Regions from separate parts of the Buttiauxella ferragutiae genome, predicted to be linked through region 2. Evidence: predicted binding sites of a transcription regulator. Region 2 holds the regulator's gene; each other region holds the start of a gene.

Evidence for each region. The regulator PurR, encoded in region 2, represses purine synthesis genes. The targets are predictions, from matches to a motif close to CANGCAAACGTTTGCNTG.
Region 1: a site for PurR is predicted at 2,938-2,955, ahead of pyrC (dihydroorotase). Genes of this name have one in related genera too.
Region 3: a site for PurR is predicted at 3,343-3,360, ahead of purM (phosphoribosylformylglycinamidine cyclo-ligase). Genes of this name have one in related genera too.
Region 4: a site for PurR is predicted at 3,884-3,901, ahead of aroL (shikimate kinase AroL). Genes of this name have one in related genera too.

Annotation. Positions count from the first base shown of each region.
Region 1 covers NZ_CP093332.1:3,414,955-3,420,593, forward strand. The annotation lists gene mdtH (multidrug efflux MFS transporter MdtH) at 191-1,399, shown strand; gene grxB (glutaredoxin 2) at 1,475-2,122, shown strand; gene MNO13_RS15805 (lipoprotein) at 2,318-2,878, shown strand; gene pyrC (dihydroorotase) at 3,013-4,059, shown strand; gene dinI (DNA damage-inducible protein I) at 4,133-4,378, shown strand; gene bssS (biofilm formation regulator BssS) at 4,740-4,994, shown strand; gene solA (N-methyl-L-tryptophan oxidase) at 5,136-5,639, shown strand, end outside.
Region 2 covers NZ_CP093332.1:2,481,238-2,486,876, forward strand. The annotation lists gene punC (purine nucleoside transporter PunC) at 104-1,297, opposite strand; gene punR (DNA-binding transcriptional activator PunR) at 1,413-2,324, shown strand; gene purR (HTH-type transcriptional repressor PurR) at 2,363-3,388, opposite strand; gene cydH (cytochrome bd-I oxidase subunit CydH) at 3,684-3,773, shown strand; gene sodB (superoxide dismutase [Fe]) at 3,827-4,408, opposite strand; gene MNO13_RS11435 (C40 family peptidase) at 4,540-5,394, opposite strand.
Region 3 covers NZ_CP093332.1:1,332,883-1,338,521, reverse strand. The annotation lists gene arsC (arsenate reductase (glutaredoxin)) at 1-164, shown strand, start outside; gene MNO13_RS06055 (DnaA inactivator Hda) at 262-963, opposite strand; gene uraA (uracil permease) at 1,063-2,349, opposite strand; gene upp (uracil phosphoribosyltransferase) at 2,553-3,179, opposite strand; gene purM (phosphoribosylformylglycinamidine cyclo-ligase) at 3,415-4,452, shown strand; gene purN (phosphoribosylglycinamide formyltransferase) at 4,452-5,093, shown strand; gene MNO13_RS06030 (SemiSWEET family sugar transporter) at 5,134-5,397, opposite strand; gene MNO13_RS06025 (glycoside hydrolase family 28 protein) at 5,390-5,639, opposite strand, start outside.
Region 4 covers NZ_CP093332.1:4,182,687-4,188,325, reverse strand. The annotation lists gene iraP (anti-adapter protein IraP) at 238-498, shown strand; gene MNO13_RS19300 (PsiF family protein) at 717-1,034, shown strand; gene adrA (diguanylate cyclase AdrA) at 1,185-2,252, shown strand; gene proC (pyrroline-5-carboxylate reductase) at 2,287-3,096, opposite strand; gene MNO13_RS19285 (YaiI/YqxD family protein) at 3,244-3,705, shown strand; gene aroL (shikimate kinase AroL) at 3,969-4,493, shown strand; gene MNO13_RS19275 (YaiA family protein) at 4,538-4,729, shown strand; gene MNO13_RS19270 (AroM family protein) at 5,007-5,639, shown strand, end outside.

The DNA.
Region 1 (5,639 bases), 930 kb from region 2:
TACCTGCGGCTGGCTGCGGAAGGAAAACAACAGCATGCAGATTTTTCACCTGCGCAAACTTTTTCGATTAAAGAGTTCAATCGAAGCCTCAGATTGATGAAAAAATATTGTCATATGCCTGGCTGTCAAAAACTCAAATAGCAGTAGAGAATAGAAGTTCATCACACTTTTAATATTCCCAGGAGGGGAGATGTCACGGGTAGCGCAGGCCAGGAGCCTGGGTAAATACTTCTTATTGCTCGATAACATGTTAGTGGTATTAGGCTTCTTCGTGGTTTTCCCTCTTATTTCCATTCGCTTCGTTGACCAAATGGGTTGGGCAGCGCTAATGGTCGGTATTGCGCTCGGCCTGCGTCAGCTCACCCAGCAAGGGCTGGGGATTTTCGGTGGCGCCATCGCTGACCGGCTGGGCGCTAAACCGATGATTGTCACCGGCATGCTGCTGCGAGCCGTCGGTTTTGCGCTGATGGGTATCGCCCATGAACCCTGGGTGTTGTGGCTATCGTGTTTTATTTCCGCTATCGGCGGCACGTTATTCGACCCGCCGCGCGCCGCGCTGGTGGTTAAACTCGTACGCCCACATCAACGAGGGCGTTTCTTCTCAATTCTGATGATGCAAGACAGCGCGGGTGCGGTTATTGGTGCGCTACTCGGGAGTTGGCTGCTGCAATATGATTTCCGTCTGGTGTGTGCTGTTGGCGCGGTGATGTTTGTGATTTGCGCGTTCGTCAACGCCTGGCTGCTACCTGCCTATAAACTTTCCACCATCCGCACGCCGATGCTTGAAGGGATGGGACGCGTGCTGCGCGATAAACGCTTCATCACTTATGTGTTAACGCTGGCCGGATATTACATGCTGGCGGTGCAGGTGATGTTGATGCTGCCGATTATGGTCAACGAAATTGCCGGCACACCTGCCGCCGTGAAGTGGATGTATGCCATTGAAGCCGCACTCTCGTTAACGCTGCTGTACCCGATTGCGCGCTGGAGCGAAAAACGCTTCCGTCTGGAGCAGCGCCTGATGGCGGGTTTATTCTTAATGTCGCTGGCCATGCTGCCGATTGGCCTTGCCAATAATCTTCAGCAACTGTTCACGCTAATTTGTGTGTTTTATGTCGGTTCAATCATTGCTGAACCGGCCAGGGAAACGCTGAGTGCATCCCTTGCTGATTCCCGTGCTCGCGGCAGTTACATGGGCTTTAGCCGTCTGGGTCTGGCCATTGGTGGGGCATTTGGTTACGCCGGTGGCGGCTGGTTGTTTGATGCCGGGAAAAGTATCAACCAGCCATCGCTTCCGTGGGTAATGTTAGGGATTATTGGCTTCATCACGCTTATCGCCCTGTGGTGGCAATTCAGCACGAAACCTATTGAACCCTCGATGCTCGAACCCGGTAACTAGTTTGCGGCACTCACTTTTCTCCCCCATACTCAATAGTTAACCAACCTGGTTCGCTGATAAATATGGAGGAGAAACGTGAAGCTTTATATCTACGATCACTGCCCTTTCTGCCTTAAAGCACGCATGATTTTTGGTTTAAAGAACATCCCCATTGAGTTGAAAGTCCTGCTCAATGACGATGAAGCCACTCCGACCAAAATGATTGGTAAGAAAATGGCGCCGATCCTGCAAAAAGACGATAGCCGCTATATGCCAGAAAGCATGGATATCGTGCATTACGTCGATAAACTGGATGGCGAACCGCTTCTGACTGGCGCAACCAACGCCGCAATTAGCGACTGGTTACGCCACGTGAATAGCTATGTGCAGCAGTTGTTGATTCCGCGCATGGCGAAAGCGCCTTTTGATGAGTTTGCCACGCCACAAGCACGTGCTTATTTCGTCAACAAAAAGGAAGCGATGATCGGCTCGTTTGCCGACCTCCTTCATCATTCGCCAGGGCTAATCAAAAAAATCTCTGATGATTTACGCAAGCTCGATAAGCTGATTGTGCAGCCGAATGCGGTAAACGGTGAGCTGTCTGACGACGATATTCATCTGTTCCCACTGCTGCGTAACCTGACTCTGGTCGCGGGTATTGAGTGGCCAAGCCGTGTTGCGGCGTATCGCGATAATATGGCTAAACAGACACAAATTAATCTGCTGTCGTCCCACGCGGTTTAAATACACTTATTAATTCGAGTTACCAGCCCCAGGAGCTTACTCAAGTATGTGACTGGGGTGAGTAAACGCAGCCAACTCTGATGTCGCTCGAAGTATGACGGCTATTTCGGTTTTTTCCGGTGGCGTAGCCCGCCCTGGGACATCATAATGCTTTATGTCAGGATCTGTGTTCTATGCAGCATGTTAAGGAATTCCATGAAAAAGATTGTTTTCGCCGCAGCGCTAATGCTCAGCGGGTTAGTGGTGGGTTGCAATCAGTTAACGCAATACACGGTCAGCGAACAGGAAATAAACCAGGCGCTGCATAAACGTAATAACTTCTCTAAAGATATTGGCCTGCCAGGCGTTGCCGATGCCCATATTGTTTTAACCAATTTAAGCAGTGCGATTGGCCGTGAAGAGCCGAATAAAGTGACGTTGACTGGCGATGCCAATCTGGATATGTCGTCGCTGTTTGGTAATCAAAAAGCCACTATCAAGCTCAAACTCAAAGCATTGCCGGTGTTCAATAAAGAACAAGGCGCGATTTATTTGCAAGAAATGGAAGTGGTAAACGCGACGGTCGAACCTGAAAAAATGCAGACCATTGTCCAGACCCTGATTCCTTATCTGAATCAGTCATTGCGTAATTACTTCAATCAACAACCGGCTTATGTGCTGGGCGAAGACCGCAGTACTGGTGAGAACCTGGCGAAAAGATACGCCAAGGGACTTGAGGTTAAACCAGGCCAACTCATTATCCCATTTACTGATTAACCCGTTTTTCCTGGTCGGGGGCAACATTCCCCCGACAAAATCTCGATGAAAATGGTGCAAAGCGAAACGTTTGCGCTTATCCTTGCTCTCCGGCACAAATCATCGTTTTTTCCTTCCTACGCCGGAGCAATTTCATGACCGTATTACCCCAGGTATTAAAAATTCGCCGCCCTGATGACTGGCATGTTCACCTACGTGACGGTGAAATGTTAAAAACGGTGGTGCCTTATACCAGCGAAACTTATGGTCGCGCGATTGTGATGCCAAACCTGGTTCCCCCAGTGACAACGGTTGAAGCCGCCATTGCTTATCGCCAGCGTATTCTTGATGCTGTGCCGCAAGGCCATAAATTTGAACCACTGATGACCTGCTACCTGACCGATTCTCTTGACCCGAATGAAGTTGAGCGCGGGTTTAACGAAGGCGTGTTTACCGCAGCAAAACTCTACCCAGCCAATGCGACCACCAACTCAAGCCACGGTGTTACCAGCACTGCCGCGATTAAAACGGTGCTTGAGCGCATGCAGAAAATTGGCATGCCGCTGCTTATCCACGGCGAAGTGACTCACGCTGATATTGATATTTTTGACCGTGAAGCGCGCTTTATCGAAACCGTTATGGAACCTTTGCGCCAACAATTCCCGGAACTGAAAGTGGTGTTTGAACACATCACTACCAAAGATGCGGCGCAGTATGTGAAGGAAGGAAACTCCCTGCTGGCGGCAACCATTACCCCGCAACACCTGATGTTTAACCGTAACCATATGCTGGTCGGTGGCGTGCGCCCTCACCTGTATTGCCTGCCAATTCTGAAACGCAGCATTCATCAGGAAGCGTTGCGTGAGCTGGTTGCCAGCGGATGTGACCGCGTATTCCTCGGTACAGATTCCGCGCCTCATACGCGTCATCGTAAAGAGGCCAGTTGTGGTTGCGCAGGTTGCTTTAACGCGCCTTCTGCTCTTGGCGCTTACGCGACGGTGTTTGAAGAGTTGAATGCGTTGCAGCACTTTGAAGCCTTCACTTCACTGAATGGCCCACGTTTCTACGGCCTGCCTGTGAATGAAGAATCCATTGAACTGGTGCGTACTCCAGTGCACATGCCGGAACTCATCGAAACGTCCGATGACAGCATTGTGCCGTTCCTCGCCGGTGAGCAAGTGGCCTGGTCAGTAAAAGCATAATTTTTCATGCCCCCTGTTGCATAACCCAGAATATGACTGTATAAATATCCAGTATATTATACAGGGGGCTGTTATGCGTATTGAAGTCACTATTGCTAAAACTACATCTCTGCCGCCAGGCGCTATTGATGCGCTTGCTACTGAACTCTCACGCCGAATTACTCAACACTATCCTGAAGACTCAAATCACGTTCAGGTGCGTTACGCTGCTGCTAATAACCTTTCGGTGTTAGGGGCCAGCAAAGAAGATCGCGATCGTATTAGCGAAATATTGCAAGAGACCTGGGAAAGCGCTGACGACTGGTTTTCTGCGGATTAAAACTCATCATGGAAGGTGGCAGGCTGCTTGAGCCGCTGCTTATTTCAAATATAAGTTTCCCTCGTTATTTTTATGCCGGGTGTCGCCATCCGGTTTTTTTATCGTTTAAAAATCACACTGCAAATAATTCCCTCCTGACACTGATTACTTAGAATCTTCTGATATTCACCAAGCACAACCTGCGGTTTTATTGAGCAACCAAGCACCTTTATGTAAAAAAAGTGTTGCGGGGTATTTATTTATCCGTCGAAATAGCTTAATCATTGATATACTTAACTGGCTTCACATTTAAAAAGAAACAAGAAACAAGCATTAAACCTCGCGAACCGTTGTCTTAAACACACGTATAAAAGGGGTTATGATGGAAAAAAATAGTGATGTTATCCAGACCCATCCCCTTGTTGGATGGGACATCAGCACCGTAGATAGTTACGACGCGCTGATGCTTCGCCTGCACTACCTGACCTCAAATACGCAAAAGCACGACGAAACTGAAATCGGTCAAACTTTATGGCTGACCACGGATGTTGCCCGGCAATTTATTTCTATTCTTGAAGCCGGCATTGCTAAGATTGAATCCAGTGATTACCAGGTAAGCGATTATCGTAAGCATTGATTATTGATGCTGCCCAAATAACGCACAAGGCACCGTAGAGGTGCCTTTTTTATTATTCCTCTTTCGCTCAATTGCCAGGCGACGGAGAATTAATTACCCTGCTATATAATTCATTTTCGCCAAAGAGAAGAGAAAAGCACCATGCATTATGACCTTATCATCGTCGGTAGCGGTTCTGTCGGCGCAGCAGCCGGGTGCTATGCCACTCACTCCGGCTTGAATGTGCTAATGATCGATAGTTGCCATCCCCCTCACCAACAAGGCAGCCATCATGGCGATACACGCCTGATGCGTCACGCCTACGGCGAAGGGGAAAAATATGTCCCGCTGGTATTGCGTGCGCAGGCACTCTGGGATGCGTTACAGGAAATTAGCGGCGAGAAAGTGTTTCACCGTACCGGCGTGATTAATCTCGGTCCGGCAGATTCAACGTTTATCTCAACCGTGCAACGCAGTGCGCAAAACTGGTCGCTGCCGCTTGAAACGCTGAGTGCTGAAGCAGTCATGGCACGCTGGCCACAGGTAACCGTTCCCGAAAACTATGTTGGTTTGTTTGAGCCGAACTCTGGCGTGCTTCGCAGCGAGCTGGCGGTGGAGACCTATATTCGACTGGCCAATCAGGGCGGTTGCGCTCAACTGTTCAAT
Region 2 (5,639 bases):
TGTGCTGACGGTCAAGCCGTAAATAAGTATAGGCTCGCCCAGGCGGTGATTCAATGAAATATTGTTAGCAAGCTAACTACATTGCTGTCACGCAAACGATACATTAATGTGCATCGGATTCAGCAGGTTGCCAGACTTTGACATGACTACGGCGTTGCAGCAAGTAGCCCAACATGGCTAAGACGATGGTCACCAACATGACGCTGGTGGTGGTCAACAACGGGGTTGCGACCAACCATGACACCATCAAACTTGCCAGGAAGCACAAACCTAATTGCAGCGTATTTTGCAATGCAGCTGCTTTACCGGTGGCCTGTGGGAATGGCAACAAGGCTGAAGCAACGACGATCGGGTAAATCGCACCATTAGCAATCGCCATCACGCAGAATGGAATCAATAGCAGCGTGAGGCTGGCATGGCCGCTGACCGCCACACCCCAGGTACCGAAAATGCTCAGGGTGTAGAGCGCAAGTAACCATGGCAACATTTGCTTGCCTTGCCATTTTTGCAGCGCGCTACGGCAGCCGTAGCCGCCAATCAAGAAGGCGATGGTTTGCGGCACATAACTCAGGCCAATAACCGCCGGGCTATAACCCATATCGTTAAGAATGAATGGCGAACCGGTCAGCCAGGCAAAGAAGCTGGCGGAGCAGGCGGCATAAATCAATACGTTCCCGCTGTACACGCGTGAGCGCAGCAAAGAGGTAAAGCTGACTTTATTATCTTCGGTTTGCGGATGATGCTGAGTGCGGGGTTTCAGACGTAAAGTCGGGATCATCAGCACCAGCGTGATGGCAAACAGGGTAGCGAAAATCGCCTGCCAGTCAAAGTGAGTCAAAATCCAGCTACCGAGCAGCGGTGCCAACGCCGGAGACAAGCCAACCAGTGGCATAATGGTGGCGAAAATACGGTTAGCGCGATTCGCCGGATAGTAATCGGTCACCAAAGCTTGCCAACTGACGGCCGCAGAACAGACGCCAACCGCCTGAACAAAACGCAGTACCAGTAGCGCGGTGGCGCTTTCAACCCACAGCATGCCGATACAACCGATGGCGAACAGGCTTAAACCCGCCAGTAATACCGGTTTACGACCGAAGTGGTCTGACAATGGACCCCACATCAACTGGGCAAACGCAAAGCCGGCAAGGAACAGACTCAGGCTGGCACTGACGGCAGAGGCGTCGGTCTGTAAATCTTGCTGAATGGCAGCGAAAGCAGGCAGATACATGTCTGTGGCGAGGAACCCCAGCACACTTAATCCGGCCAGCCAGATAAGAAATCCTTTTGATGGTTGCATAATTTTCTCTTGTTTTATCTTGCAGGTTAATCGCCGCGAGAGTGTACGGAGTGCAATTACGCTTGTGAAACGCTAATATTTGTAGGTTGCGTTCAAAAAATTTGTGAGCAAAGAAATGTGGTCAGAATACTCGCTGGAAGTCATCGATGCGGTAGCGCGCAATGGCAGCTTCAGCGGTGCAGCACAAGAGTTGCACCGCGTTCCGTCTGCCATTAGTTATACGGTGCGGCAACTCGAAGATTGGTTAGCCGTTCCGCTATTCGAACGTCGTCATCGGGATGTTGAATTAACCCCTGCTGGCGTCTTTTTTCTCAAAGAAGGCCGCTCTGTTATCAAAAAAATGATGACGACACGGCAACAGTGCCAACAGATCGCCAATGGATGGCGTGGTCACCTGGCGATTGCAGTTGATAACATTGTAAAACCGGAGCGAACGCGGCAACTGGTGCTGGATTTCTATCGCCATTTTCCTGATATCGAATTACGTATCTTTCAGGAAGTGTTCAACGGCGTGTGGGATGCGCTGGCGGATGGACGCGTAGAAGTGGCGATTGGCGCGACTCAGGCGATTCCGGTTGGGGGGCGTTATGCCTTCCGTGATATGGGAACGTTGAGCTGGCGTTGCGTGGTGGCTTCCTCGCACCCACTGGCACAGTGCGATGGGACGTTAAGCGATGATGACCTGCGTGCCTGGCCATCGCTAGTTCTGGAAGATACTTCGCGTTCATTACCAAAACGAATTACCTGGCTGTTAGATAACCAGCGCCGCGTGGTAGTGCCTGATTGGGCGTCCGGTTCGGATTGCTTGAGCGCGGGGTTGTGTATCGGCATGGTGCCGTTACATATTGCCAAACCGTGGGTTGCTTCAGGGAAATGGCGCGAATTAACGCTGGATAATCCATTCCCTGACGCGGCATGTTGCCTGACATGGCAGCAAAACGATGCATCGCCAGCGTTGGCCTGGCTGTTGGATTACTTAGGCGATAGTGACACGATGAATCAGGAGTGGCTACAGGAGCCGCTGTAAGTCTGCTGGATGTCGCTTGCGCGACATCCGACACACACTTAGCGGCGATAATCGCGAAACGGGCCATCAGCCACAGAGCGGCGTTCAATCAGACGCGGGTGAACCTCAATCGACTGCGACTCTTCGCGTTTGTTGACGATTCTATCCAGCAGCATATTAAACGCCGTTTCCCCTAGCGAATCTTTCGGCTGGTGGATGGTGGTCAATGCCGGTGAGAAGTAACGCGCGTTGCGCACGTTGTCGTAACCGATAACGGAAATATCCTGCGGCACGCGCAGCCCCATTTCATCAGCAGCGCAAATAGCACCCATCGCCATAATGTCGCCGCCACAGAATACCGCTGTTGGGCGATGAGACTGGCCGATGATCTGCTGCATGGCGCGGTAACCTGATTCAGGTTCAAAGTCACCCTGAACAATCCAGTTTTCCGGAATGGAAATTCCCGCTTCTTCCAGTGCTTTCATAAAGCCTGCGTGGCGGCCGCCACCGGTGTTACGTTCCATTTGCCCGGGAATGGCGCCAATTTCGCGGTGGCCGCGTTCAATCAAATAACGTCCAGCAAGATAACCGCCGTGGAAAGCGTTATCGACCACGGAGTCGGTGAAATCGGCACGAGCCTCGCCCCAGTCCATCACCACCATAGGGATGTGACGGTACTCTTCAAGCATGGTGAGCAATGATTCAGGATATTCAGAGCACATCACTAACAGGCCATCGACTCGCTTTTGTGCCATCATCGATAAGTAAGCGCGCTGCTTTTCAAAGTTGTTGTGCGCGTTGCCCAAAATCAGGGTGTAGCCTTTTTCAAAGCAGCTATTTTCCACCGCTTCGATTATCTCGGCGAAATAGGGTGCTTCACTGGAAGTGGCAAGCAGACCAATCGTTTTGGTGTGATTAACTTTCAGGCTTCGTGCTACGGCGCTTGGCGAGTAGTGCAATTCTTTAATTGCTGCCCACACCGCATTGCGCGTTTCTTCCGCCACAAAACGGGTTTTGTTAATCACATGTGATACGGTTGTAGTGGAAACGTTTGCGCGCTTCGCCACGTCCTTGATTGTCGCCATTAAAATTCACTCCGGGCTATATCGTAAACCCTTGATTGCTATTATGTTAAACGTTTGCGTACGCTGACTCCACAGGCAACATGATGGTTGCAGGTATGCCGGGATTGCGACATAAAACGGGAGGAGGGCATTGAATTGACGATACGCAACAAATTAGCGAGGGATTTTGGCCTATCCAGGCGAAAAGTGGAAGAGGGAAAATTGATATCAGATTAAAACCTGGAGGATTTTTATCTCTGGTTGTGGGAAAATCACCCTGACACATCGATTGTATGGATATAAAAGGAGTTTAATGATGAGCACCGATTTGAAATTTTCAATCACGACGACGGTAATTGTTTTGGCTTTGATTGTTTTCGGCGCACTAACTGCCGTACTGCACTGATTTTTACGCTTTGATCAAGATGGGCCGCAAATCGCGGCCCATTTACTTTTGCATTAAGCTGCTAAATTCTTCGCAACAAATGCCCAGTTCACCAGCGCCCAGAAATGCTCAAGGTAGCCAGCACGAGCATTGCGGTAGTCGATGTAGTACGCATGTTCCCACACATCCACAGTCAACAGCGGTTTAGCTGCAGTCGTCAGTGGGGTGCCAGCGTTAGAGGTAGAAACAATCGCTAATGCGCCATCTTCCTGTTTAACCAGCCATGTCCAGCCAGCACCGAAGTTCTTGATAGCAGCATCAGTAAATTGCTGCTTGAACTCAGCGAAGCTACCAAAAGATTTATTGATGGCTTCCAGCAGTTCGCCAGTTGGCTCGCCGCCAGCATTTGGTGCCAGGCAGTTCCAGTAGAAAGTGTGGTTCCAGACCTGAGCGGCGTTGTTAAATACGCCACCTTCGGAAGTACGAACGATCTCTTCGAGGGTTTTACCCTCAAACGCGCTGCCTTTAACCAGATTATTCAGGTTAGTGACATAGGTTTGATGGTGTTTACCGTAATGGTATTCCAGGGTTTCGGCGGAGATATGCGGTGCTAAAGCATCTTTTGCATACGGTAGTGCAGGTAGTTCGAACGACATTGCTAACTCCTTATTATTGTTTACATCTAGACAACACTTTTAGTGCGGGTTTAGGGTAACAAATTGAAAGGGTAAGCAAAAGAGGAACACGCCTGCCCAATGAAGGGCAGGCGCAGATTTTCGACGAATTTTTAACGAATGGTTTTGGAAGTCATGACACGTTTAGCGCCAACATAGTGGCGTTGCCAGTAATCTTCGCTCAAGGAAGTGATTTGGATATCCCTGCCAGAACGTGGAGACTGAATGAACTTACCGTTGCCTACATACACGCCTACGTGATCCGCAGTGCCGCGACCTTGTGTACGGAAGAATACCAGGTCACCTGTTTCCAGCTCACCACGATCCACCGAAGAGGCATCACGCAGGTGATACATTTCGTTAGCAGTGCGTGGAATACGGAACTTCACCAAATCTTTATAGGCGTAATAAACCAGACCGCTGCAATCGAAACCGGTACGCGGTGAAGTCCCACCCCAGCGATACGGTTTGCCAATCTGGCCCATCAATTTGTTCATCGCCGTTTTCTGTGCTTTTTGCACCCGGACTTTATGCGCAGCGGCAATCGTCGTTGGTTGCTCTGCTTTGACTTTCACGCAATGCGTTTTATAACCTTTACGAGGTTTACTGCATTTTTCGGTGAGAGCAACAGGCTGGACTTTCGCGAGCTGAGAGGATTTTTTGCGGTCTTTACTGGCAAGATTTTTTGTTTTAGCACTGCTGGAGTTTTTAGCGGTTTTACTCGTTGAGGCAGTGGTTTCTTTTTTCTTGCTGGTTGTTTTGGAGGTGGTGTTGGTTTTCTTGCTGGCGGTAGTGGTTTTATCTTTACTCTTACTGCTCTTTTCTGTGCTCTTGGTTGTGCTTTTCACAACGTGCGCTTTATGCGCCGCCACGGGACGAGCGTGCTCAGACGCCTGCGTCAATGGTGTATACGGCAAGGTAAATAGCAGAGCACAGAGCGTGATAGAAATTTTTGTTATCCGCGCCACTCGACAATCCCCTGGTTAAAATGAATGCATGATAATTACCATCATGCCCGTGTATGATTTTGCGAAACCCGCCGATTCTAATCTATTAAGTGAGATAAAGTTAACAACCTTTTACCTATCGTCGTGCTGTTTCGTAACCAGTCGCAAAAAAAATCATCAAACTTAAGGTCATAAGGTGATTTATTGATCAGGGATAGGGTTAATTCCTGATTTGCAGCTACCGGAAAAGTGTTATTCTTGAGACA
Region 3 (5,639 bases), 1.1 Mb from region 2:
AGGATTTATACAAGGAGTTGAATCTGGCTGAGCCGACATTAAGCGAGGATCAATTGATTCAGGCGATGGTCAAGAATCCAAAATTGATTGAACGCCCGATTGTGCTGGCGAATGGCGAAGCAAGAATTGGCCGCCCACCGGAGTCGGTGCTGGAGATTTTGTAATCTAGTGATTTAACGCCCTCACCCTAACCCTCTCCCCCAGGAGAGGGAATTGGATTTCTCCTTCTCCCTCAGGGAGAAGGCCGGGATGAGGGTGGTTTTACAGCCCCAAAATCTCTTTCACAAACGGGATAGTCAATTTACGTTGCGCTGTAATCGAAGCCAGATCAAGCTGATCAAGCGTCATAAACAGCGTACGCATTTCCCTGTCCAGACGTTTTAGCAGGAAACGCCCCACGTCCTCGGGCAATTCAAAACCACGAAGTCGGGATCGCAATTGCAGCGCCTGGAGTTTGTCATCATCAGAAAGCGGTTGCAGCTTATAGATTTGGCCCCAATCAAGGCGTGATGCGAGATCGGGCAATTGCAGGTTGAGCTGGCGCGGTGGGCGATCGCCGGTAATTAACAGCCGCGTTTTGCCAGATTCCAGAATGCGGTTATAGAGATTAAAAATCGCCATTTCCCACAGTTCGTCGCCCGCAACACACTCAATATTGTCGATACACACCAACGAAAGCTGTTCCATGCCATCAAGCACTTCCGGAACAAACCAGGTGCGTTTATCGAGAGGCACATAGCCAACGGCTTCGCCACGTTGCGAGAGTTCCGCACAGGCTGCATGAAGCAAGTGGCTACGTCCTCCTCCTTCTCGCGACCAGAAATAGATATATCCGCTGTGATCCTGACGGAGCACGGACTGGAGTGCGGCGAGTAAAGAAGGGTTATCACCCGGCCAGAAACTTGCAAAAGTTTCGTCATCAGGCAAATAGAGTGGCAGTGATAGCTGTGCCGGCGTATTCAGAATTACCTCAACCATAACAGGCAGAAAAACGCAGAGAGTCTATCACAGAATTGGCGATCAGGAGAACCGGGCGCACACGTCGCCCGGCTTGCATCAAAACTACGGTTTTACGTTGGTTTCTTCTGCATCAAGCACCACTTCTTCCGGACGCAGGATACTGATCAATTTGAAGATCAGGCTCAGACCAATACCGACGATAGTCGCCAGCGCCATCCCTTTCAGCTCAGCCGCACCAATATGTAGGGTCGCACCGCTGACGCCGACGATCAGAATGATAGCGGTCAGGATCAGGTTTTGCGTTTTGTTGTAATCCACTTTCGAATCAATCAGCACGCGGATACCTGAAGCGCCGATCACCCCATACAGCAACAGAGAAACACCGCCGATTACCGGAACCGGGATGATTTGGATCGCCGCCGCCAGTTTACCGACACACGACAATAGAATCGCGATAATCGCCGCACCGCCGATAACCCAGGTGCTGTACACGCGGGTTATCGCCATAACGCCAATGTTTTCACCATAAGTGGTGTTCGGCGTAGAGCCGAAGAAACCGGAAATCACGGTGGAAAGACCGTTAGCAAACATCGAACGATGCAGACCTGGGTCGCGGATCAGATCCTTTTTGACGATATTCGCCGTCACCACCAGGTGCCCAACGTGCTCGGCGATAACCACCAGCGCTGCTGGCAAAATGGTGAAGATGGCAAACCACTCAAAGCGCGGCGTGTAGAAGGTTGGCAGTGCAAACCACGGAGCCTGAGCAATCGCCGCGGTATCCACAATGCCGACGGCAAATGACAGCGCGTAGCCAGTCAGCACGCCAATCAGAATTGGGATAATTGCCAGAAAACCACGGAACAAGACTGAGCTAAATACCGTCACACCCAGCGTTACCAGCGAGATCATGATGCTGGTGGTATTCGGTTCGGTACCCGCAGCTGGCAATAGGCCTGACATTTCTGCGGCAACACGTGCCAGTTCCAGGCCGATAACCGCCACAATTGCGCCCATTGCCGCCGGAGGGAACATCACATCCAGCCAGCCGGTACCGGCTTTTTTCACAATCAACGCCACGATACAGAACAACACACCGCACATAATAAAGCCGCCCAGCGCCACTTCATAACCCAATGGCAACAGCAGCAGTACTGGCGAAATAAACGCAAAACTTGAACCGAGATACGCCGGGATTTTGCCTTTACAGATAAAGAGGTACAGCAGCGTCCCGATCCCGTTAAACAGCAAAACCGTAGCCGGGTTGATGTGGAACAGGAATGGCACCAGAACGGTAGCTCCAAACATAGCGAACAGGTGCTGTAAGCTTAACGGTATCGTTTGCAGCAGGGGTGGTCTTTCGTGTACCCCAATGGCGCGGCGCGTCATAATGTTGTCCTCTGAATGATGGTGTTGTTGTGTTTTAGTCAAAAAAAAGCCGACTCTCAAAGTCGGCTCAATTTTTTAATGCTCAATAGATTTCGGATTGCAGGAAGGCGGCAACTGCGCAAATCCCTGGGAGCGTAGATTTGCTACGTGACCAAGGTGAGCAAAGGCAGCCAACGCATCAGCAATTCGAAAGATGAAGAGCATTATTTGGTACCAAAAATCTTATCGCCGGCATCGCCAAGCCCCGGAATAATGTATCCGTGCTCGTTCAGACCCTGATCGATAGAAGCAGTAAACAGCTCTACGTCCGGGTGCGCTTTTTCCAGTGCCGCGATACCTTCTGGTGCTGCCACCAGAACCAGCACCTTAATGCTGGTACAACCGGCGTTTTTCAGCAGGTCGATAGTAGCAATCATAGAACCGCCGGTTGCCAGCATTGGGTCAACCACCAGCGCCATACGTTCTTCAATGTTAGAAACCAGTTTCTGGAAGTAAGGCACTGGCTCCAGGGTTTCTTCATTACGATAGATACCCACTACGCTGATACGTGCGCTTGGAACGTTTTCCAGCACGCCTTCCATCATGCCCAAACCGGCACGCAGAATTGGCACAACGGTAATCTTTTTGCCTTTGATCTGGTCAATTTCTACCGGGCCGTTCCAGCCTTCGATAGTGACTTTTTCAGTTTCCAAATCCGCCGTGGCTTCGTAAGTTAGCAAGCTGCCAACTTCTGAGGCGAGTTCACGAAAGCGTTTGGTGCTAATGTCGTTCTCACGCATCAGGCCCAGCTTGTGTTTGACGAGTGGGTGTTTGACTTCCACGATCTTCATACTCTTTCTCCCCGAGATAGTTGGCCACCACAAAAAAAATCGCCGGATTATACCGCTTTTTGATGGTGGTGCCACAGGAATTGGCACCGATTGGGGTTGATCAAGATCAACGAGACTGGAATGAGTATATATCAACAATAATTACATCCTGCTGAATAAGGGGCTCGCAAACGTTTGCCTGCACTGTTAGAATTGCGGCGTTTTTTATTCCTAACCCATCCGCGGGGACTTAGCAGTGACCGACAAAACTTCTCTTAGCTATAAAGATGCCGGTGTTGATATTGATGCTGGTAACGCTCTGGTCGATAAAATCAAAGGTGTAGTGAAAAAGACCCGCCGCCCGGAAGTGATGGGTGGCCTGGGCGGTTTCGGTGCGCTGTGTGCGTTACCGCAGAAGTATCGTGAACCTGTGCTGGTTTCCGGCACCGACGGTGTGGGTACTAAACTGCGTCTGGCTATGGATTTAAAACGTCACGACACAATCGGCATCGACCTGGTGGCCATGTGTGTGAACGACCTGGTCGTTCAGGGTGCTGAACCGCTGTTCTTCCTCGATTATTACGCAACGGGCAAACTTGAAGTCGAAACGGCTGCAAGCGTCATTACTGGTATTGCCGAAGGTTGTCTGCAATCTGGCTGCGCATTAGTCGGCGGTGAAACTGCTGAAATGCCGGGCATGTACCATGGTGAAGATTACGACGTGGCTGGTTTCTGTGTCGGTGTGGTCGAGAAATCTGAAATCATCGACGGCTCCAAAGTGACCGATGGCGATGTGCTGATTGCGCTGGCTTCCAGTGGCCCGCATTCCAACGGTTATTCTCTGGTACGTAAAGTGCTGGAAGTGAGCGGTACTGACCCACTGACTACCGAATTAGAAGGCAAACCGCTGGCAGATCACCTGCTGGAACCGACGCGCATTTACGTGAAGTCGATTCTGGAATTGATTGAACAGGTTGACGTTCACGCGATTGCACACCTGACCGGTGGCGGTTTCTGGGAAAATATCCCACGCGTTCTGCCAGACAACACTCAGGCGATTATCACTGAATCTTCATGGCAGTGGCCTGCGGTATTCGGCTGGTTACAACAAGCCGGAAATATCAGCCGTCATGAAATGTACCGCACCTTTAACTGTGGCGTGGGTATGCTGATTGCGCTGCCTGCTGCTGAAGCGGACAAAGCGGTTGAGTTTTTGAATGCAAAAGGTGAAAACGCCTGGAAAATCGGTAGTATCAAAGCTTCCGATTCCTCTGAGCGCGTGGTTATTGAGTGATGAAACGCATTGTGGTGCTGGTTTCCGGCAACGGAAGCAATCTTCAGGCAATCATTGATGCCTGCAAGCTTAAAAAGATTAATGGCACTGTAGCGGCTGTATTCAGTAATAAAACCGAAGCTTTTGGGCTTGAACGTGCGCGTGAAGCAGAAATTCCTGCTCACGCGTTAACCGCCAGCCAGTTCGTCGATCGCGCAGCGTTCGATCGTGAATTAATGCTTGAGATCGACGCTTACGCCCCGGATCTGGTGGTTTTGGCAGGTTACATGCGTATTTTGAGCCCAGAGTTTGTCGGGCATTATGCCGGGCGCTTGATTAACATCCACCCTTCTCTGTTGCCGAAATATCCCGGCCTGCATACCCATCGTCAGGTACTGGAAAACGGTGATGAAGTCCATGGGACATCGGTGCATTTTGTCACCGAAGAACTGGATGGCGGCCCGGTTATTCTGCAAGCCGAAGTGCCTGTTTTTGAAGGTGATGACGAAGAAGACATCACCGCTCGCGTGCAGAATCAAGAACACGCAATTTATCCGTTAGTCGTTTCCTGGTTTATTGAGGGGCGGCTGGAGATGCGTGAAAACAGCGCCTGGCTTGATGGCAAAGAATTACCACCGCAAGGCCACGCTGCAGACGAGTAAATCAACTGCCTTCTCCTCAACAGAGAAGGCAGTATCCCGCTTATTTCGCTCGTTCGTTCATCACCTTCATTGTTAACACGGTCGCCGCTAACAACAGGGTGATGCCGTTGGCGATCATCAGCGGCATATCACCGCTTGTTAGCCCATAAAGCAACCAACACAACACCCCAAAAACAAACACCAGATACATACTCAGAGAGATCGCTTTAGTATCGCGATTTTTCAGGATATGAATCACTTGCAGGGCAAAAGAACCGGTGGTGCAGCAGGCAGCAACTCCACCCAGCCATGCGAAATCAGACATCTTGTTTTACTCCATCACACTCTACCAATACCACAGCCTGTTCGTTCCAGTCGGAAGGTAGAGGCTGTGGACGAAAAACATCGATATTACGCAGCGTCAGGCCATTCACCCCACAGCAATACAGCGCGGGCAAACCACCGGGATAAGCCTCAACACCGTAAGCACGCTGCGTATCTGGATTAAGACACCAGGCGTTGTCCAGCCCCATACCCGTTGGCGAAAGCGGGTTACAGGGTGGACGA
Region 4 (5,639 bases), 1.7 Mb from region 2:
AGGTATTACCCCTTTTAAAAGGGACAAAAACCAAGCAAAATTACATCAACCACAAACTATGTTGTTAATTTTAGATCTGAAATAACTGCATGATGATATTTTTAAGTTGTCATCTATAAGATGTTTTTGCGCTCCAACACAAATTTGTTAATCCATGTAAAAATAGTCGCTACTCCCTCTAGGCAACATGAAAACAGAATGATAACGTCAGGTTTCAAATCCTTTGGGATAATTATGATGAGAAACCTCATTTCTGAGTTACTGACCAGACTCGCCGAAAAAGAAGAAGAGTCAAAAGAGTTTGTTGCACAGATAGAAGCCCTTGAAATAGTCGTTACTGCCATTCTCCACCGCATGGGGCACCAGGATCAGCAGGCAATAACATCTAGCATTGAAGACTCTTTAGCCAATGTCAAACCCAGTGATACAGTCACATCTTATGACACTGATCTATTGAAGAAATATTTAATCCGACTTCTGAATCGCCCATCAGTTTGAATTTCGGTATTACTCTTTTTTCTGTCTGGTTTTTTATTATTAATACCCTTAATAGTTAATAAGGGTAATTAAGTTGTACTCATCGTTTTTATTTCTCCATTATTCCTCATAGCAGAGTTTCGATAACGGACGAAGCGGCAGAATACCTGCGTCCGGCAGTTCGCCTTTTCGCACTCTACAGACCAAAATTAAAGCATCACATTAAAAAGGGTGGTGCTATGAAAACGGTATTAATGTTCGCTTTATTGGCAGGTATTGTTGGTTCTGCGGGGGCGGCAGACAAAGCGCTGACGCCGCAGCAACAGCGTATGACGACGTGTAATCAAAAAGCCACCGCACAAATCTTAAAAGGGGATGAACGCAAAACCTACATGAGCAACTGCTTAAAAAATAGCGAGTCGCCCCCCGCAGATAAAAGCCTGACCCCGCAACAACAGAAGATGAAAGAGTGTAATGCGCAAGCGGGGCGACAAACCTTATCCGGTGATGTGCGAAAAACCTTCATGGATAATTGCCTGAAAAAACAGCCTAAATAAGCTAAATGGGTGAGACGCTCCGCTGGCTCACCCTAAAAATCATACTTTCCCCCAAAGCATGCTTTCTATAATTACGGCAAATGTTTCAGAATATTCCTAAATATCATGATTAATGATCACAATTCTGGTAGATGGATTCCTGGGGGGCTTATGGACGGTTCAACATACCTCGATGAGGATCGACATCGTTCGGGAAGGCGGTTTGCCCGCCGCCTTTACATACCGAGAACTATTGGGTTAGGGACCGGTTTTTTCTGTGTCGCCTCGGTATTGGTGATGCAGCCAGTATCGGGGTGGTGGTGGTTGTTACTTATCGCCTATGGCTATATCTGGCCGCACTTAGCATGGCAAATGGCCGATCGCGCACCTGACCCAGCCCGGGCAGAAACCCGTAATTTAATGATTGATTCGTTAATGGGCGGCGTATGGATTGGGGTGATGGGAATGAATGCACTCCCATCAGCATTAATCCTCGCGATGATATGCATGAACAATGTCGGTTGCGGTGGATTGAAACTGTTTTTCAACGGCTTGGGCTTTATAGTGCTGAGTTGCCTGTTGACGCTAGGTATGTTCCTAATACCCCTTAATCTAGAAACCATGCCATCTCAGGTCTGGATTTGCTTGCCGTTTTTGTTGATTTACCCTACTTACTTTGGACTGGTCAGTTACCGAACCGCGCTAAAACTTTCCGAGCATAAACGGCGCTTAATGCACATGAGCACTCGTGATGGCATGACCGGCGTATATAACCGTCGTCACTGGGAACATCTGCTGCACGGTGAATATGACAACTGCCAGCGCTATCATCGCAGTGCCACCTTGATTTTGATTGATATTGACCACTTTAAATCAATTAATGATTCATGCGGCCATGATGTAGGTGATGAGGCGATTCTGGCCATTACAGAGCATTTGCAGCTCACTTTGCGCATTACAGATGTTGTCGGACGCTTCGGCGGTGACGAATTTGGCGTGATTATGTCAGGCACGGCGCAAGATAGCGCGATACAGGCCATGGCTCGTGTACGTGACTATCTTGATGAGTTTCGTTTACCGCATGCACCGCATATCTCACTGCGTATCAGTGTCGGTGTGGCAGAGTTTGATCACAGCATGGTGAGCTATCGCGAATGGTTGAAAGCGGCAGATGTTGCGTTGTATAAAGCTAAAAACCTGGGGCGCAGCCGTACTGAAGTGGCCGATATTGCAGCTTAAAACCCCCTCCCGGAAACAGGAGAGGGTAACAAAATTATGATTTGCCCAAGTGTTCTGATTTCGCCATACATTTCACCATGGCTTCCATCACTGCAGCTCTGAACCCTTTTTCTTCCAGAACCTTCACGGCTTCAATAGTGGTGCCGCCTGGCGAGCACACCATATCCTTTAACTCACCAGGATGTTTACCCGTTTCCAGTACCATTTTGGCTGAGCCCATGACGGCCTGCGCAGCAAATTGATAGGCCTGTTTGCGCGGCATCCCCCCTAACACAGCGGCATCAGCCATGGCTTCGATAAACATAAACACATACGCTGGTGCAGAGCCGCTAACCCCCACAACCGGATGGATCATGGTTTCAGACACCACTTCGGCAAGCCCGAAGCTGCGGAAAATGTTAACCGCATCGGCAATATCTTCGGGAGTAGCCAGCGCGTTTGGCGTGATGGACGTCATACCCGCATTCACTAACGCTGGGGTATTGGGCATGGCGCGAATAATTTTGCGATCGTGGCCCAGTGCTTTAGCCAGAGAATCCAGCGTTACGCCCGCAGCAATGGAAATCACCACCGAGTCTTTATTCAGGCTGGAATTGACTTCACTCAGCACTTTTAGCATGACATTTGGTTTCACGGCACCGAAAACAATATCTGCAATTTGTGCCACTTCTTGCGCACTTTCTGCCGCATTAATACCATATTGATCGTGCAACTCTTGCACTTTATCGGGTGAAGGTGTGTAGACCCAGATATTACCAGGAAGCACCTGTCCACTGGCTATCAGACCACCAAGGATGGCTTTCCCCATGTTGCCGCAACCAATAAAACCAATCTTCTTATCCATAGTCTCACTCCATCTTCTGAGTTGTACGATGAGCATAGCTTAACGTGATTTCCGCCGCTTCGGCTAACCGTAAGCAAAGATAAAGTTTGCGATTCTGCAAAAGCACGGCAAGATCGCCACCATAAACCCCGACCCACAGGAATCGTCATGCAAATCTGGGTGGATGCTGATGCGTGTCCAAAAGTGATTAAAGAAGTACTGTTTCGTGCAGCGGAACGCGCACAAATGATGGTAACTCTGGTTGCCAACCAGGGGCTAAAAGTTCCACCATCGCGCTATATCCGCAGCCTGCAAGTGGCAAGCGGGTTTGATGTTGCTGATAACGAAATTGTGCGCCGCTGCGAAAAGGGCGACTTAGTCGTCACCGCAGATATTCCTCTGGCCGCTGACGTGCTGGAAAAAGGTGCGATTGCACTGAACCCTCGTGGAGAGCTGTACACGCCAGCGACTATCCGGGAACGCCTGACGATGCGCGATTTTATGGATACTTTACGAGCCAGTGGTGTACAAACTGGCGGGCCAGACAGCCTCAACCAGCGTGACCGCCAGCTATTTGCCAACGAACTGGAAAAGTGGCTGCTGGTTGCCAGCCGTTCAAAAGGCGCCTAAAACCGATGTAATTCTATTCCGCGTACTAGCTTGCTGATATGATGATTCGCGTAACGAAAAACGTTATAGATTCAGATTGCTGACAAAGGGTGATAAATGTGTTTTGTAGGGTGGCTAAGCGTTAGCGTCATCCACCATTTACGCCAGTTGTGTCGGATGACGCTGCGCTTATCCGACCTACGAAGACGTTTGTCATCAGTCTCTGGATTTTTACCTACTCAGATTTTTACCAACTCTGGCGTACTGCTGAGGATTAGCCACTGATGACTCAACCCATTTATTTAGTCGGCGCACGAGGTTGTGGCAAAACAACCGTCGGTGTTGCATTAGCGCAGGCATTGGGCTGTAACTTTGTCGATACCGACCATTACCTTTTAGACAGCACCAAAATGAGCGTTGCCGATATTGTGGAAAAAGAGGGCTGGGAAGGTTTTCGTCGTCGTGAATCAGGTGCGCTGCAAAGTGTTACTGCTCCCGGTACGGTTATTGCCACCGGCGGCGGCATGGTTCTGGCCGAAAGTAACCGTCAGTTTATGCGTGAGCATGGTGTCGTCATTTATTTGCGAGCTCCTGCGCAAATCCTGGCATCACGTTTAGAAGCTTTCCCGGAAGAAGGCCAGCGTCCAACGCTCACTGGCAGACCTATTACGGATGAAATCGTTGAGGTTCTCGCCGCGCGTGAAGCGCTTTACAACCAGGCTGCACACCATGTCGTTGATGCCACTCGTCCGCCTGCGGAAATTGTTGAAGCGGTGCTGGCGGTACTGCATACGGCTCGAGCCAGCTGATTTTTGTCTATACTTAACGCTCATTCATCTCCAAAGGAAGAGCGATGGCGAGCAATCCTCCATACCCCCGGGAAGCGCGTATAGTTGCCGTTGAAAAAGGTGCGACAGATAAAACTGTGACCTGGTATCAACTTCGAGCCGATCATCCCCATCCTGATACGCTGATTAGTGAGCACGAAAGCGAACAAGAAGCGCTGGATGCTAAACAGCGTTATGAAGATCCGCGAAAGACGTAAAATCCCGGCAAGGACGCCAGAATCCCCTCATCTTTTAAGTGAATTCATTGACCTGGTGATTAATCACATCTTTTGCTCAATTCATTTGTTAAATATTCATTACCATGATGTTGTATCAATGTCGTTGACGTTTCGTTGAATATTCCAGCAGGTGCTCTGCAAATATGCTGCTACGCTTTGTGGTTAATTATTGAGCGACCTTCAGCAGAGTATCATTTGTAAGGATTGGTACCAGCGCAGCATTGAGGGGCTGATATGGGACAAGGGCGGAACGAACATGAAACAAACATTGGCAATTATTACCATCGGCGTCGTCCCGGTCAGTGAAATACTGCCGCTACTGACAGATCACATCTCTGAAGAGAGAATCAGACACCTCAGTTTACTGGGCCACCTCTCTCACGATGAAGTGATGGCTGAATACTCCCCTACACCGGGAAATGAACCACTTCTGACGCTTTTATCCGGCAACGTGCTGGTTTATGTCGATAAACAAAAAGTTGAGAAGGCGCTGCAGAGTGTGATTGAAGTGCTGGATAATCAGGGCTTCGATGTCATTTTGCTGATGAGCACCCACCGCTTATCGAATCTCTCCGTGCGTAACGGTATTTTGCTCGAGCCAGAACGTATTATCCCACCGCTGGTGGCCTCAATTGTCGATGGGCATCAAGTCGGTATCATCATCCCCGTTCCTGAATTGCTGAAATTTCAGAATAAAAAATGGCAGTTGTTGGAAAACGAGCCGCTGTATGAATTGGCGAATCCCATTCATGGAAGCGAGCAGGATTTAATCGAAGCCGGAAAGAAACTGGTTAAAGATGGTGCGGATGTGCTGGTTCTGGACTGTCTGGGTTTCCACCAAAAACATCGTGATTTGTTGCAAAAATCACTCGATGTTCCGGTATTGTTA